One region of the Microbacterium hydrocarbonoxydans genome, then DNA from elsewhere that is predicted to be linked to it. Evidence: riboswitches for the same ligand, from Rfam matches in the RefSeq annotation. Region 1 holds a riboswitch; the other holds the start of a gene.
The links. Region 1 has a riboswitch for thiamine pyrophosphate ahead of thiM (hydroxyethylthiazole kinase). Riboswitches for the same ligand answer to the same signal wherever they lie in the genome.
Positions count from the first base shown of each region.

Region 2: linked by a shared signal. The riboswitch ahead of BLW44_RS03315 (ECF transporter S component) and the one ahead of thiM (hydroxyethylthiazole kinase) in region 1 are both predicted to bind thiamine pyrophosphate.

Region 1 covers NZ_FNSQ01000005.1:1,424,875-1,432,688, reverse strand. The annotation lists gene BLW44_RS07260 (bifunctional hydroxymethylpyrimidine kinase/phosphomethylpyrimidine kinase) at 1-585, opposite strand, end outside; gene thiM (hydroxyethylthiazole kinase) at 582-1,430, opposite strand; TPP riboswitch at 1,422-1,515, opposite strand; gene BLW44_RS07250 (NAD-dependent epimerase/dehydratase family protein) at 1,770-2,735, opposite strand; gene BLW44_RS07245 (ribonuclease FAU-1 family protein) at 2,801-3,517, opposite strand; gene pheT (phenylalanine--tRNA ligase subunit beta) at 3,654-6,158, opposite strand; gene pheS (phenylalanine--tRNA ligase subunit alpha) at 6,158-7,198, opposite strand; gene BLW44_RS07230 (TRADD-N-associated membrane domain-containing protein) at 7,273-7,814, opposite strand, start outside.
Region 2 covers NZ_FNSQ01000005.1:625,979-633,792, reverse strand. The annotation lists gene BLW44_RS03330 (TerC family protein) at 1-885, opposite strand, end outside; gene BLW44_RS03325 (energy-coupling factor transporter transmembrane component T family protein) at 1,073-1,870, opposite strand; gene BLW44_RS03320 (ABC transporter ATP-binding protein) at 1,867-3,267, opposite strand; gene BLW44_RS03315 (ECF transporter S component) at 3,357-4,013, opposite strand; TPP riboswitch at 4,007-4,116, opposite strand; gene BLW44_RS03310 (D-alanyl-D-alanine carboxypeptidase family protein) at 4,198-5,718, shown strand; gene BLW44_RS03305 (ABC transporter ATP-binding protein) at 5,898-7,814, opposite strand, start outside.

The DNA.
Region 1 (7,814 bases):
GAGTGCGGAGACGACCGCGAGCCCCGCGGCCCCTGCGGCACGAAGCGCCTCGGTGTCGTCGATGCGCACGCCGCCGATGGCCGCGCAGGGGACCGGGCTGGCAGCGGCGAGCGCCTCGAATCCATCGATGCCGAGTGCCGGAGGATGATCCGGCTTGGTGGCCGTGGGGCGGATGACCCCGACCCCGAGGTAGTCGACGGTCCCCTCCGGGAGGGCGAGCACCCCCTGCAGGTGCTCGGGGGTGTTCGCCGTCAGTCCGATGATCGCGTCGGGACCGAGCACCTCCCTGGCGCGGAGCACCGATGCGTCTCCCTGGCCGAGATGGACACCATCGACGCGTGCTCCCTGCTCCCGTGCGGCGAGCGCGGCATCGAGCCGATCGTTCACCACGAGCAGCGCGCGCCCGTCGATCACGCGCGAGAGCTCGATGAGCAGTGCGGTCGTGTCGGCATCCGTGGCCGCCTTGTCTCGCAGCTGCACGATGCGCACTCCCCCGTCCACGGCCTGCCGAACGGTCTCGACGACGCCGCGCGCGCCGCACAGGTCGGGATCGGTGACGAGGTACAGAGAGAGGTCGGCGATCACAGCGCGCGCTCCTCGACTCGCGCTGCGGGCGCGAGGTCGTGCGGCTGGATCGCGGCGAGCGCATCGAGGAATGCGACGGCGAAGCTGCCCGGACCGGATGCCTGAGCCGCCGCGTGCTCGGCGGCGACCGTGTAGACGAGGGTCGCTGCGGCCACCGCGGTGAGCGGGTCGACGCCGCCCACCCGTGCTGCACCGAGGAACGCGGCCATCACAGCTCCCAGGGCGCACCCGCCACCGGTGACGCGGGTCAGCAGTTCATCGCCGTTCGCGAGGCGGATGACACGGCGTCCATCGGTGATCAGGTCGACGGGTCCCGACACCGCGACGACCGCACCATGGCGGGCGGCGAGCGCGATCGCGGCATCGGCGGCCGCATCCGTCGCATCGGTCGCATCCACCCCGCGTCCGCCCGCACTCTGGCCGGCCAGGGCGAGGATCTCGGAGGCGTTTCCCCGGATCGCCGTCGGGCGGGCGGCGGCGAGTTCCTGCGCGAGTGCGGTCCGGACCGGGAGCACGCCGATCGCCACCGGGTCGAGCACCCAGGGCGTGCCGGATGCCGTGGCTCCGGCGACCGCCTCTCTGCTCGCCGCGCGCTGTTCGGGGGTAGGCGTCCCGAGGTTCATCAGCATCCCGGATGCGACGCCGGCGAAGAGTCCCGCCTCGTCGACGATGTCGACCATCGCGGGCGCGGCGCCGAGGGCCAGCAGAACGTTCGCCGTGAAGCCGGTGACGACGCTGTTCGTGATGCAGTGCGTGAGCGGCGGGGCGCCACGCAGCGCGGAGAGGAGCTCCGCGGCTGAGGCCGCGAGGGTCGGATCGGATTCTGGACGCAGACGATCGCTCATGGGCGACATCCCTTCGCTAGTACGAACTAGATCAGGTTCGACGGGTCTGTTCTCAGCCGCCGATGCGGCACCCCGTGTCACTGCTGGCAGTCTAGCGATGCGCCCCCTCTCGGCCCTCGCTCCCCGGTCTATGCGGGCAGCGGTGGTCACTTTCGCATCCCTCAGCCCCGTTTCGGATGCGTTATCGACCCCGCCTGGCATGCGCAGACAGCGGTGGTCACTTTCGCATCCCTCAGCCCCGTTTCGGATGCGTTATCGACCACGCCAGGGACGGGACGGAGAGGGACGGATCGGGACGAGGAGGGACGAGGAGGGACGGGGCGGGAGCGCGGCCGCTCGTCAGGCGAGGAGCCGCAGCAGTGCGAGCTCGTCGGTGCGAGTGAGGCCGGCCCGACGATCCCGGTCGACGCCGCGCTCCTGCTCATCGCGGATCACCGTGGCGATCGTGTCCTCGAGGCGCCTCAACTCCCCGCCGGCCGCGCGGTAGCGGGCGTTCGATCGCGACATGAACCCGGTCATCTCCGCGGGCAGCCACAGGGGCAGCGACCTCTCCCCTGCCCAGTACTCCACGCCGTTCGCGCCGAGCCATTCCTCGGTGGCGGAGACGACCTCCCCGGCGTGTCCGGCGTGCTCGCGCACGACACTCAGGACATCGGCAAGCGGATGCCGGTCCCCGATCGTGTTGACCGTTCCCGTCGCATCCGTGGTGATGATGAACTCCACCAGGTCGTCGACGTCGATGATCTGCAGGTCGCGCCCCTCCGTGGGCGGCAGCAGGACCGGCCCACCCTCGGCGCGCAGGAAGGCGGCTGCCCAGTATCCGAATCGATCGCTGGGATCCCCCTCCCCCGCGATCAGCCCTGGCCGCACGATCAGCGCCCGGTCGTCGAGCGAGCGCACCGCGTTCTCGGCTGCGACCTTCTGCGGCCCGTACTCGTACTCGTCGCCGGGGGCGGCCGCATCGTGCAGCGCAGCCGTCTCGTCCGCCCCGATCGTCTTGTCGTCGGAGTACGCCGACATCGACGAGACGTACGTCCACCGTGCGGCTTGAGACCCGAGCGCCGCCACCGCAGCCTCGACATGGGCGGCCGTCGACGAGACGTCGATCACGTGATCCCACTCCCGACCGGAGACCGCGTCGTACGCGTCATCGTCGTCCCGGTCTGCGAGCACCAGGCTCGCCCCGTCCGGCGACGGCCGCCCGCCCCGGGCGAGACACATCACCGTCGCTCCGTTCACGAGCAGTCGTCTGGCGATGCGGCCGGACAGCCACCCCGTGCCGCCGAGGATCAGTACGTTCGTCATGCCCTCATGCCACCACGCGCCCGAGGCTGAGCGGAAGGGGCTTCCGCTCAAGGCAGAGACGGCACTCAGTCCTTCTGCAGGTCCGCGAGCCCGTCGAGCACCGGCACCTTCCAGGTCGGGTCGGGGCGCCAGTTCTGCCATTCCGGATCGAAGGGCCATTCCCCCGCGCGGAACGACGCGATCGCCGCGTCGGCGTGACGTTCGATCTGCGCGGCCTGCTCACTGGTGAGGCGGCCCTGCTCGATCGCGGCGATCAGCTCGTCCTCATCCTTCAGGTGCACCTGGCCGTCCGCCTCGATCTCCACGTCGAGGATGTGATCGGACGAGTAGGTGTCATGGTCGGTCCGCAGATGCGCGTTCTCGAGATTCACGTACCACCCCGCGAACTCCCACCGCGTGCCGTCGACTTCGCTCCAGAACAGCCACACCGACCAGGCGGCTCCCGCCGGTGCGATGCGAAGGATGCCATGGCCCCACCACTCCTCCACGATCCGGGTGCGCGGGTCGAGCCAACGGCGCTCGAGCGGTACCGTCCGAATGCGTTCACCTGCGGGCGTGCCCTGCCCCTCCTGCAGCGTTCCCGGTGCGAGCCAGGCGATCAACCCGCGTTCGTCGTCCCGGACGACGCGCATCGGCGTGATCGTCGAGGCATCACCCGGCTGCCAGCCCGGTTTGCGGTAGTGCCAGGAGATCTGATCACCCGGCCGGAGGAATGGAGCCTCGCCCATCGGGCGGACACCATCCGGCACCGCCGCGGGCGTGCTGTGGGGAAGGATGCTCACCTCGCCACGGTACCTCGCAGCGTCGCCGGGCCCAGGACGGCACGGCGGTGGTTCGCCTACACCCCGCGCGCGGCGATCGGCCTTCGCCCGTGCGTGAACTGCATGCCGAATCGGGATGCAGTTCACGCATCCGGCGTCAGTCGCGGATGACGGCTCCGAAGCGCTCGGCGGCGACGGCGACTCCGGCGAGCTTCGCCTCGGTGGCTTCCGCGGCGGTGAGCGTACGGTCGTCGGCGCGGAAGCGCAGCGCGAACGTCAGGCTCTTCTGTCCGTCGGCAACACCCTCGCCGCGGTAGTCGTCGACGAGTCGGATGGACTCGAGAAGCGCGCCCGCCCCGTCGGACAGCGCAGCGCGCACATCGCCTGCGGGGACGTCGGCGCGGACGACGAGCGACACGTCCTGCGTCGCCGCGGGGTAGGTCGACAGCGATGCCGCCACGGCCCGAGGCCTCGCGAGCGTGAGGATGCCGTCGAGATCGAGCTCGAGCACGGTCGCTCGTCCCGGAAGATCGGCCGCCGCTGCGACCTCCGGGTGCACTTCGCCGACGTATCCGACCTCGACTCCGCCGACCGACAGCACGCCGGTGCGTCCAGGGTGCAGCGCGGCACGCTGCCCCTGCGCCACGTCGATGTCGACGCCGGCCGCCGCCGCGATCACTCGCACGGCATCGAGGGCTTCGGGCAGCCCGGCGGGCTCGGCGGCGCGTCCCGGCTGGCGTGCGACGACGTTCCCGGTGAACAGCGCCGCGACGTGGCGGTGCTGCGGCGGGATCGATGCGTTCAGCGCCTCGAGCGTCTCGTCGGAGGGGCGGATGCCGAGCGGCGGGACCTCATCGGTGCCGTACTCGACACCGGGCTCGGGAAGGAACACAACACCGGTCTCGAACAGCGCGAGGTCGGTGAGACCGCGCGAGATGTTGCGGTGCGCGATCTGCAGGAGCCCCGGGATGAGCGAGCGGCGCAGGAACGGTGCGGAGCCGTCGAGCGGGTTCGCCAGGCGGATGCTGGGCAGATGCGCCCCGGATGCCGATCCGTGCTGATCGTTCTCCGCCTCGGTCGTGAAGGGGAACGACGGGGTCTCGACGAGGCCCGCAGCAGCCAGCGCGTCGGCCACGCGACGGCGGCCCTGCTGGTGAGCGGTGAGACCGCGTCCGGACGGCGGGGTAGGCAGCACGGAGGGGATGCGGTCGAGACCGTGGATGCGGGCGACCTCTTCGGCGAGCGACCACTTGTCGGTGATGTCCGGGCGCCAGGTCGGCGGGATGACGGTCCAGCCGGCATCCGTCGCCGTGACCTCTCCGCCGATCGTCGTGAGCGCGCCGACGATCTCCTCGTCGGTGTAGTCGACGCCGATGAGTCCCTGCACGAATCCCTTCGGCAGCTCGATGTCGGCGACGAAGACCTCGGCGAACAGCGCGCCGCCCTCGTCGGTGAGCGTCCCTCCGGCGAACTCGACCATCAGGTCAGCGGCACGGCGGGCGGCGACGAACGGCACGAGCGGGTCGACACCGCGCTCGAAGCGCTTGGAGGCCTCGCTGGGCAGCTTGTGCCGCCGCGCGGTCCGGGCGATCGTCACCGGGTCGAACGTGGCCGCCTCGATCAGCACGTTGCGGGTGGTGTCACTCATCTCGGTGGTGCCGCCGCCCATGACCCCGGCGAGGCCGATGGGCCCCGACTCGTCGGTGATGAGGAGATCCTCGGCGTGGAGCGTGCGCTCCTGTCCGTCGAGCGTCGTCATCTTCTCACCGGGCGTCGCGCGACGCACGGTGATGCCGCCGGCGAGCTTGTCGAGGTCGTAGCCGTGCAGCGGCTGCCCCAGCTCGAGCATGACGTAGTTCGTGATGTCGATCAGGATCCCCAGCGAGCGCATGCCCGCGAGGGAGAGCCGCGCGATCATCCACGGCGGTGTCGGCTTCGCGGGGTCGACGTCTCGGACGACGCGCGTGACGAACTCGCTGGCGCCGACGCGCCCGCGGACGGGCGCCGCATCATCGACGATCGCCGTGTGACCGGTGCCCGGCTGCAGCTCGGCGAAGTCGCGCTCAGCGGGGTCGCGGAAGGCCGCCCCCGTGGCGTGGGAGTACTCACGGGCGACACCACGCAGCGAGAACGCGTATCCGCGGTCGGGCGTGACGTTGATCTCGACGGCGACGTCATCGAGGCCGAGCAGGCTGATGGCGTCGGTGCCCACCGGGGCGTCGATGCCGAGGTCTGCGAGCACGAGGATGCCGTTGTGCTCGTCTCCGAGTCCGAGTTCGCGCGCCGAGGCGATCATGCCGTCCGACACGTGGCCGTAGGTCTTGCGCGCGGCGATCGGGAACGGCCCCGGCAGCACGGCACCGGGCAGGGTGACGACGACCTTGTCTCCGGCGACGAAGTTGTGCGCGCCGCAGACGATGCCGCGGATGCCGCCGTGGGCCTCGCCCACATCGACCTGGCACCAGTTGATGGTCTTGCCGTTCGACTGCGGCTCCGCCTCGAGCGAGACGACCTGTCCGACGACGACCGGACCCGAGATCTCGAAGCGGTGCACGTCCTCCTCTTCGAAGCCGACGGTGACCATCGCCGCCAGGACCTCTTCGGGAGTCGCCTCCGCCGCCAGATCGACGTACTCACGCAACCACGAAAGCGGGACGCGCATCACACCACCATCCCGTACTGCTCGCTGAAACGGACATCGCCCTCTGCCATGTCCCGCATGTCCTGCACGTCGCTGCGGAACATCAGGCCGCGCTCGACGCCCATCCCGAAGGCGAACCCGCTGTAGACGTCGGGGTCTATCCCGGCCGCGCGGAGCACGTTCGGGTTGACCATCCCGCATCCGCCCCATTCGATCCAGCGCGCACCGCCCTTGAAGGTCGGGTGCCACAGGTCGAGCTCTGCCGACGGCTCGGTGAACGGGAAGAAGTTCGTGCGGAAGCGCGTCTTGGCCTCAGGGCCGAAGAGCTGGCGTGCGACATGGTCGAGCGTGCCCTTGAGGTGCGCCATCGAGATGCCCTTGTCGACGACGAGGCCCTCGAACTGCGTGAACACCGGGAGGTGCGTGGCGTCGAACTCGTCGGTCCGATAGACCCGGCCGGGGCACAGCACGTAGATCGGCACGTCGCGATCGAGCATCGAGCGCACCTGCACAGGGCTCGTGTGCGTGCGCATGACGAGGTGACGCGATGCAGGGTCGACGTAGAACGTGTCCTGCTCCTGCCGGGCGGGGTGGTCGACATCGAAGTTGAGTGCGTCGAAGTTGAACCACTCGTGCTCGAGCTCCGGGCCCTCGGCGATCTCCCACCCCATCCCGACGAAGATGTCGGAGATCTGCTCGCTGAGCAGCGTGAGCGGATGCCGCGCCCCGACGCGCGTGCGCGACGGCACGGCGGTGATGTCGACGCGCTCCGACTCGAGGCGGGCGGCGACCTCTGCCGCGGCGAGCTCGGCTTCCTTCGCGGCGAGCGCCTTCGTGACCTGGCCACGCCCTTGACCGACCAGCTTGCCGAAGGCGGCCTTGTTCTCGGGCGCCACCTGGCGCATCGAGGCGTTCAGGACGGCGAGCGGGGAGCCGTCGGCGACGTGAGCAGCCCTGGCCGCCTTCAGCTCGGCGATGTCGGCGGCTGCGCCGATCGCTGCGAGAGCTGTCGCGACGGCGGCTTCGACTGCTTCCGGGGTGATTTCGGGAGACTCAGACACGAGATAGGAGTCTACCGGGGGCCGCGGGCCTCGCCTCGCGGGTCACAGCCCGGCAGGCCCGCCGCGGGCGGACCTCAGAGCGGGCCGAACATGTCGACCCCGGCGCGCGGCACCCACACGGTGCGCTCGTGTTCCAGCGCGGCGGCCACATGTGGATCCCTGTTCGCGTCCCGTCGCAGCGCTGCACGTCCGTCTCCGATGACGGCTGCCGGTACGACGAATCCCGAGACGAGGAGGAGCGCCAGCCCGCCGTCGATCAGCAGGATCGGCGTCAGATCCGAGCCCGCCAGCATGGCGGGGACGAAGAAGACGTTCACTGCAGCGAACATGCCCGATGCCGCCACGATGCCCCCGCGCAGAGTGCCGGCCCCGCGCGTCGTGTACGACTCACCCGGGCGCGGGATCCTCCGGCGCTCGCGTCGCAGGAAGAGAGCGGATGCCGCCGCGACGACGCCGCCGGCCGAAGCAGTCGCCACCGCAGCCGTCCACCAGCCGAATACGAGGAACGCCGCGCCCAGGACGACAGCGGACGCACCGAGGGCGAGGAAGGCCGCCCACATCGCCCGACGCATCGCCCTTCCGTCTGCGATCTCGCGCAGTCGCGTGCGCGCATCGG
Region 2 (7,814 bases), 800 kb from region 1:
GATCGGGATCTCGGGCACCCACAGCAGCGGCTCGCCGCCGTTGATGAACGACAGCTCGTTGACATGCAGGGCGTGCATCACGAGCTTCACGCCGATGAAGGCGAGGATGACCGCGAGACCCTGGGCGAGGTAGACGAGGCGCTGCAGCAGTCCGCCGATGAGGAAGTACAGCTGACGCAGCCCCATGAGCGCGAAGGCGTTGGCGGTGAAGACGATGTAGGCCTCTTCGGTCAGACCGTAGATCGCGGGGATCGAGTCGACGGCGAAGATCAGGTCGACGAAGCCGATCGCGATGATCACGAGGAACATCGGCGTGAAGTATCGCTTGCCGTCACGGGCGACCGTGAGCCGGTCTCCGTTGTACTCGTCGCTGACCGGGAGGATGCGGCGCACGAAGCGCATGAATCGACCGTTCGCCGGGTCGGAATCGCCGTGCGCGAAAGCCTGACGGTAGGCGAGGAACAGCAGCAGGGCGCCGAACAGGTAGAAGATCCAGGAGAAGTTCTCGATCAGCGTGGCACCGAGGGCGATGAACCCTCCGCGCATGATCAGCGCGATCACGATGCCGATCATCAGCACCTTCTGCTGATAGATCCTCGGCACCGCGAATCCGGTCATCACGATGAGGAACACGAAGAGGTTGTCGATCGACAGTGCCTTCTCGGTGAGGTAGCCGGCGAAGTACTCCCCGCCGTACGTCCATCCGGACACGGCGCCGATGCCGACACCGAACAGCAGCGCCAGGCCGATGTAGAACGCCGACCAGCGGGCGGACTCGCCGATGGTGGGTTCGTGGGGCTTGCGGACGTGGACGAAGAACTCGTACACGAAGAAGGCGATCGTGACGGCGATCGTGATGATCCACACGAGAGGGGTGATGTTCACAAGGGACTCCGAGACATGGCGTGACAGAAGGTCGACGCCAAGGTCTTCTCCATCCTCGAGATCGAGGACCGGGGACCCGGGATGCAGTGACATCCGTAATGACGAGCCGCCCGTGGTGGAGTACTCCCCTTGGGTTCATTCGATGCTAGCGAATGGATCGGCACGCGAGCTATGAGAACGCTGAGTGCTAGGCGACCGGACCGAGGATGAAGTTCCAGCTGCCGGTGAGCACGGCGACGGTGATCGCGACCGCAGGGATCAGTGCGGCGAGCGCCACGAAGATCGTGTCGCGGATACCCCACACCGACTCCCGTGCCCACGACCTCGGCTGCCGTCCGCCGAATCCTCGCGCCTCCATGGCGGTCGCGAGCGATGACCCGCGACGGATCGCGAGCACGAACAGCGCGAAGGCCATCCCGAACGCACGGCGCACTCGGCCTTGGTCGGCCACCCCACGCGCCCTCCTGGCCAGGGCGAGCGCGCGCCAGTCCTCGACGAGCAGCCCCAGCATCCGCATCCCGGCGAGAGCTCCCACGACGAATCGTGCAGGCAGCTTCGCGCGCTGCGCGAGGTCGTCGGCGAGGTCGGTGGGATCGACCGTGATGAACAGCACGACCGCGGGGAGCCCGATCGCCAAGACCCTGACCGCCGTCGCCGCCGCCAGGGCGAGCGAGCCGTCGCTGACGCGCATGACCAGCCACTCGAAATGGACGACGCCGCTCGTGGCGCCGTAGAGCGCGATCGTCACCGCGCCGAGCGGGGCGGCGATCCACAGCACGGCCGTGCGGGTCCAGAACTCGCGCGCTCGAAGGCCGGCGAGCAGCAGCAGCGGGATCTCGAGCAGCAGAGCGACGGATGCCGAGACGACGTCGATCGTCAGCACGAGGGGCAGCGCGATCAGGAGCGCGGCGATGAGCTTGGCGAGCGCCGACCGGGGGGCGATGGGACCCGGTCGGTCGATGCGAGCCGTCAGCGGATCGATCATCGGCCGATCTCCACACGGCGCGCATGGAGCGCGGCGAGCACCGTCTCGTCGTGGCTGATCGCGACGACGGCGGTCCCCTCGTCGCGGAGCCGGGCGATCAGCCCCACGAGCTCAGCCCAGGTGGTGGCATCCTGGCCGAACGTGGGTTCGTCGAGCACCAGCATGCGAGGCCTCGTGGCGAGAGCGGCGGCGACCGTGAGCCTCCGCTTCTCGCCTCCGGACAGCGTGTACGGGTTCGCGGCGGCGAGGGCGGAGAGCCGCAGCCGTTCGAGGAGGTCGTCGACGCGGACAGCGATCTCGGCCTCGGGGATCCCGAGCGCCCGCGGCCCGACGGACAGCTCGTCGCGGACCGTCTTCGCGAGCAGCTGATGCTCGGGCGTCTGCAGCACGGTCGCGATGCGGGTGAGCAGCGCGCGCGACGACCAACGGAACGGATCGCTCTTCTCGCCAGCAGCCAATGTCGGGAGTGCCGAGACACGACCCCCTTCCGCGGGGATGAGTCCGGCGAGCGTCAGCCCGAGCGTCGACTTGCCCGCGCCGTTCGGCCCCGTGATGCCGAGCACCTCCCCCGCACGCACGTCGAGATCGAAGGGCCCGGCAACGGCGAGTCCGCGCTTCCTGGCGACTGTCAGACCGCGGGCCTCGAGCAGCGTCTCCCCCGGCGGCCGAGAAGGCGATGGCGGCAGCGCCGGCGGATGCCCCGGGACCCAGACACCGGATGCCGCGAGCTCGGCCCCCCTCGCGCCGAGCACCTGCTGCGGAGTGCCGTCGGCGAGCACGACGGTTTCTCCCTCCGACCCAGTCCCCCCGCCCGCAGCCCCGAGCACGATCACCCGCGTGACGAGGGGCAGCCAGACGTCGATCCGGTGCTCGATGACGACGAGAGTCGCGCCGGTGGCATCCAGGGCGGCGGCGACGGCATCCCGCACGTCCTCCACGCCGCCGGGGTCGAGGTTGGCGGTCGGCTCGTCGAGCAGGATCGCGCCGGGGCGCATCGCCAGCACACCGGCCAGCGCGAGACGCTGCTTCTGCCCGCCGGAGAGCGCGGCGGTCGAGCGATCGAGATCGACGTCCAGGTCGACGGCCGCCAGCGCGGCGCGCACGCGGGTCCAGATCTCGTCACGGGGAACGCCGAGGTTCTCGCATCCGAACGCCACGTCATCGCCGATCCGAGCGAGGATCGTCTGGGTGTCCGGGTCCTGCAGCACCATCCCGACCCGACCTCGAGCGGCGGTCGGAGACTGCCCGTCGACAAGCAGCTCCCCCTGGGTCTCGCCCTCGTCGGCACCACCCAGCACACCGCCGAGCCCCTGCAGGAGCGTCGACTTGCCGGACCCCGATGCCCCGAGCAGGAGCACCCGCTCTCCGGGCTCGATGCGGAGGCCGACGCCGCGCATCGCCCAGCGGCGCCTCGTCGCGTACCGCCACCCCCAACTGCGGGCTTCGAGGGTGGCGGCCGCGTTCTTGTGCGCGTCCGTGGCCTCGGTCACACCCGTGCAGCGACCTCGCGGCCGGCGGCGAACCGACCGAGTGCGCCCGTGGCCGCGAGTCCGCGAGCGATCAGCCAGGCTCCGAGGCCCGCGATGACCGCGCCGGAGATCGTGGTGGAGGCGATGTAGACAGTGGTGAAGAGAGTGTCAGCGCCCGCGTACCAGAGGATGCGGTCATTGATGCCGCACGCGAGCCCGGCGCCGGCGCCGGCGAGCATCACGACGGGCAGCCGCCAGACGCCGTAGAGGAAGAGCAGGAAGATCAGCTCGGCGCCGAGGCCTTGCACGAGTCCGGACACGATCGTGAGGGGTCCCCACTCGTTGCCCACCAGGGCGGAGATGGTGGCGGCGACGAGCTCGGTGTAGAGCGCGGCACCCGGCTTGCGGATGATGATCGCGCCCAGCACGCCGGCGATGAGCCAGGGGCCGGCCAGCAGGCCCTGCACGCCGGGCAGGAGCGGCTTCAGGATGCTGCTCGGTACCTCGTAGCCGACGTTCCAGAGCAGGAAGATCAACGCGCAGGCGACGGCGATGACGCTCGCGACGACGATGTCGACGACCCGCCAGCGCCAGAGCTCCGGTCGACCGAGCCCTCCGGACGTGACTGCGGTGGGTGCCGATCCCGTGGTGGATCCGGACGTGGATGCACTCATCAGTAGCTCCTCCCTGCGCTGGCATGACCCAGATCAGGTTCGACGGTCGAAGCGCGATTCGCTCCCTCTCAGCCCGGCTCGCCGGACTCCCGTGGTTGTCTTCCGATCTTACCCAGTGGCGACACTCCCGCGCGATCCCGGTGCAGCGCCGCTGATCTCCGACGGGATTCGGTACCGTGAGGAGGTGACCGCTCCCCACTCCGTCGAGGCCGCAGACTCCGAGGCCCCGCTCCCCAGGGATGCCGCGGACGTCCCTGAGCAGACGGATGTCGCGGAGAGCAGTGATGCCATCAAGCCTGCCGATGACACGGATGCCGCAGATTCGCCCGAACCGCAGTGGGCGGAGGAATCGAGCGGCGGCACCCCGCTGACCTGGGTCGACCCGATCGCAGTCGCGCAGCAGACCACTCTCCTTCCACTCGACGAGACTGCGGAGGCGTCGACCGGCGGCGGAGAGCTGCTGAAGGATGCGCATCTGCGACCCGCGATCGCGCGCCCCGGAGTTCTGGTCCCGCTCGGAATGCTCGTCGGGTTCCTCGCGACCTATGCGGGAACGACGATGCTGTGGCCTCTGCACGAGGTGGCACCGACGGTGCAGTCCGTCGAGTTCGAGCCGACCGCGTCGCCGGCAGCCGTCATGACCTGGCCGTCCCAGGGGAGCGCGGCCGTGGGCGTCGGCGGAATCGGCACGAGCTCCTCGTCGCTCGATCCAGCCGTGATCGCGAGCGTGACCAAGGTCGTCTCGAGCATGATGGTGCTCGACCGAATGCCTCTGGCTGTGGGCGAGCAGGGGCCGAGCTTCTCGTTCACGTGGTCCGATTCCGTGGAGTACTGGGACTACCGACGCTCCGATCAGTCGGCCCTCGACGTGCCGGTCGACGGATCGCTCACCGAGTACCAGCTCCTGCAGGGGACGCTCCTGGGTTCGGCCAACAACTACATCGACCGCCTCGCGGAGGAGATCTGGGGATCGCAGTCCGCCTTCGCCGACGCCGCCGCCGAGTGGTTGAGCGACCGCGGACTCGACGGCATCACGATAGCGACCCCCTCCGGTTTCGACGACCGAAACAAGGCCACCCCCGAAGCGCTCGTGGCGCTTGCCGAGGTGGCCATGGAGAATCCCGTCTTCGCAGGGATCGTCAGCACCCCGTCGGTGGATCTGCCCGGTGCGGGAACGGTGCGCAACACGAACGGGATGCTCGCGGATGCCGGCGTCGTCGGGGTGAAGACCGGCACCCTCGGGGACAGCTGGAACCTCCTGACCGCCAAGGACATCACGGTCGACGACACGACCGTGCGGGTCTATGCGGCTGTTCTCGGTCAGGCGGACGACGACCAGCGCCTCGCGCAGACGCGCTCGCTGTTCACCCAGGTTGAGACGGCGCTCGCCGAACAGGCGCCGGCGGTCGCGAAGGGCACAGTGGTCGGCACGGTCACGACGCTCTGGGGAACCACCACCGAGGTGGTGACGGATGCCGATGCCGACGTCGTGCTGTGGAACGGCGCGTTCGCCGAGTCGTCGGCGACCTTCCGTCTGGGAGATAGCCGCGAGGAGGGCGACGAGGTCGGCACACTCACGAGCGTCGGGCCGCTCAACACGATCACCACGTCGCTGTCGCTCGCGGACGACGTCGAAGCCCCGAGCCCGTGGTGGCGCCTCACGCACCCGCTCGAGCTGTTCGGGGTCATCGAACCCGAGGAGTGACCTGCCCAGCCGGTGCTGGTGCCGGTGTTGATTCCGGTGTTGATGCCGGTGCTGGTGCCGGTGCCGGTGCGGTTTGACCGCAGTGCAGAACGCCCCACCCCGGGTCGACCGGGATGGGGCGTCCGACTTCCGTTGCGTCGCCGCGGCGATTCCTGTGACGGTTTCAGCGGCGACGCCGATCAGGCCTGCGGGCCGCCGGCATCCGGTCGTTCGACGACCGACTGCGCGGCGGCGGCCTCGGCCGTCGGGACCTGCGGCCCCACGGATGCGCCGACCTGCGCTGCCGCTGCCTCGTCGTCCGCGTCGCCGCTGACGACCACAGGCGTGGATCCCGTGAGCGCGTCTTCCGCGTCGAGGTCGGTCGCCGCCTGCTCGAACTGCGACTGGTACAGCCGCCAGTAGGCGCCCTGTGCGGCGATGAGCTCGTCGTGCGTGCCCTTCTCGACGATGTCGCCGTGCTCCATCACGAGGATGAGGTCGGCATCGCGGATCGTCGACAGACGGTGCGCGATGACGAAGGAGGTGCGCCCCTGACGCAGCGCTGCCATGGCGTGCTGCAGCAGGACCTCCGTGCGGGTATCCACGGCCGAGGTCGCCTCGTCGAGGATCAGGATCGATGGCTGGGCGACGAACGCGCGCGCGATCGTGATCAGCTGACGCTCGCCTGCCGAGACGTTCGACGCGTCCTCGTCGAGCACCGTGTCGTATCCCTCGGGGAGCGCGTGCACGAAGCGATCGACGTAGGTCGCCTTCGCGGCTTCGAGGATCTCCTCATCGGTCGCTGTGGAGCGGCCGTATCGGATGTTCTCGCGGATGCTGCCGGCGAACAGCCAGGGATCCTGCAGCACCATGCCCGTGCGGGAGCGGAGCTCGTCGCGGGTGATCTGCGAGATGTCCTGACCGTCGAGCAGGATGCGCCCGCCGTTCAGCTCGTAGAACCGCATGATGAGGTTGACGAGGGTCGTCTTGCCCGCACCCGTCGGTCCCACGATGGCGACGGTCTGGCCCGGCTCCACGCGGAAGGACAGGTCGGTGATGAGCGGACGCTCGGGGTTGTAGGAGAACGCGACGTTCTCGAACTCGACGACGCCCTGGCCGTCGACCAGCTTCGGAGCGTCGGGGGCGTCTGCCTCCTGCTCCTCGGTGTCGAGGAGCTCGAAGACCCGCTCGGCCGACGCCGTGCCGGACTGCACGACCGCGGCCATTCCGCCGAGCTCCGACAGAGGCTGAGTGAACTGCTGCGAGTACTGGATGAACGCCTGGACGTCACCGAGCCGCAGCTGCCCGCTGGCCACCATCAGACCGCCGAGCACGGCGATGCCGACGTAGGTGAGGCTTCCGACGAAGGTCATCGCCGGCATGATGATCCCGGAGAGGAACTGCGCCTTGAAGCTCGCCTGGAACAGCTCTTCGTTCTCGTCCTTGAACTTGTCGAGGGCGTCCTGCTCGCGGCCGAAGACCTTGACCAGTGCGTGACCGGAGAAGGCCTCCTCGACGCGGGCGTTCAGACGACCGACCTTGCGCCACTGCGTGCCGAAGGCCTTCTGCGACCGCGGGCCGATGACGCCGAAGATCACACCCATGAGCGGAAGAGCCACGAGCGCGACGAGGGCCAGCTGCCAGGAGATCGAGAACATCAGCACGAGCACGCCGACGACCGTCAGGACGGCCGTGATGGCGCCCGACAGCGACTGCTGCATCGTCTGCGTGATGTTGTCGATGTCGTTGGTGACGCGGGAGATGAGGTCACCGCGCTGCACCTTGTCGAAGTACGACAGCGGCAGTCGGTTGATCTTCGCCTCGACCTGCTCGCGCAGCCGCCACATGGTGCGAACCATGATGACGTTGATGACGTAGCCCTGGATCCAGCTCAGGAACGCGGCTGTGACGTAGATGGCCAGCACCGCGATGATGACCCACCGCAGCGCCTCGAAGTCGACGCCGTCGCCGACCCGGAAGTTCCCGAGAGCCGAGACCTGGTTGGCGAAGTCGTCCTGGCCGCCCTGGCGGAGGGCCGACACCACGTCGTCCTTCGACGTGCCGTCGGGGAACCCGGGGAAGTCCCCGTTCGGCTGTCCGAGCTGCACCGAGATGAA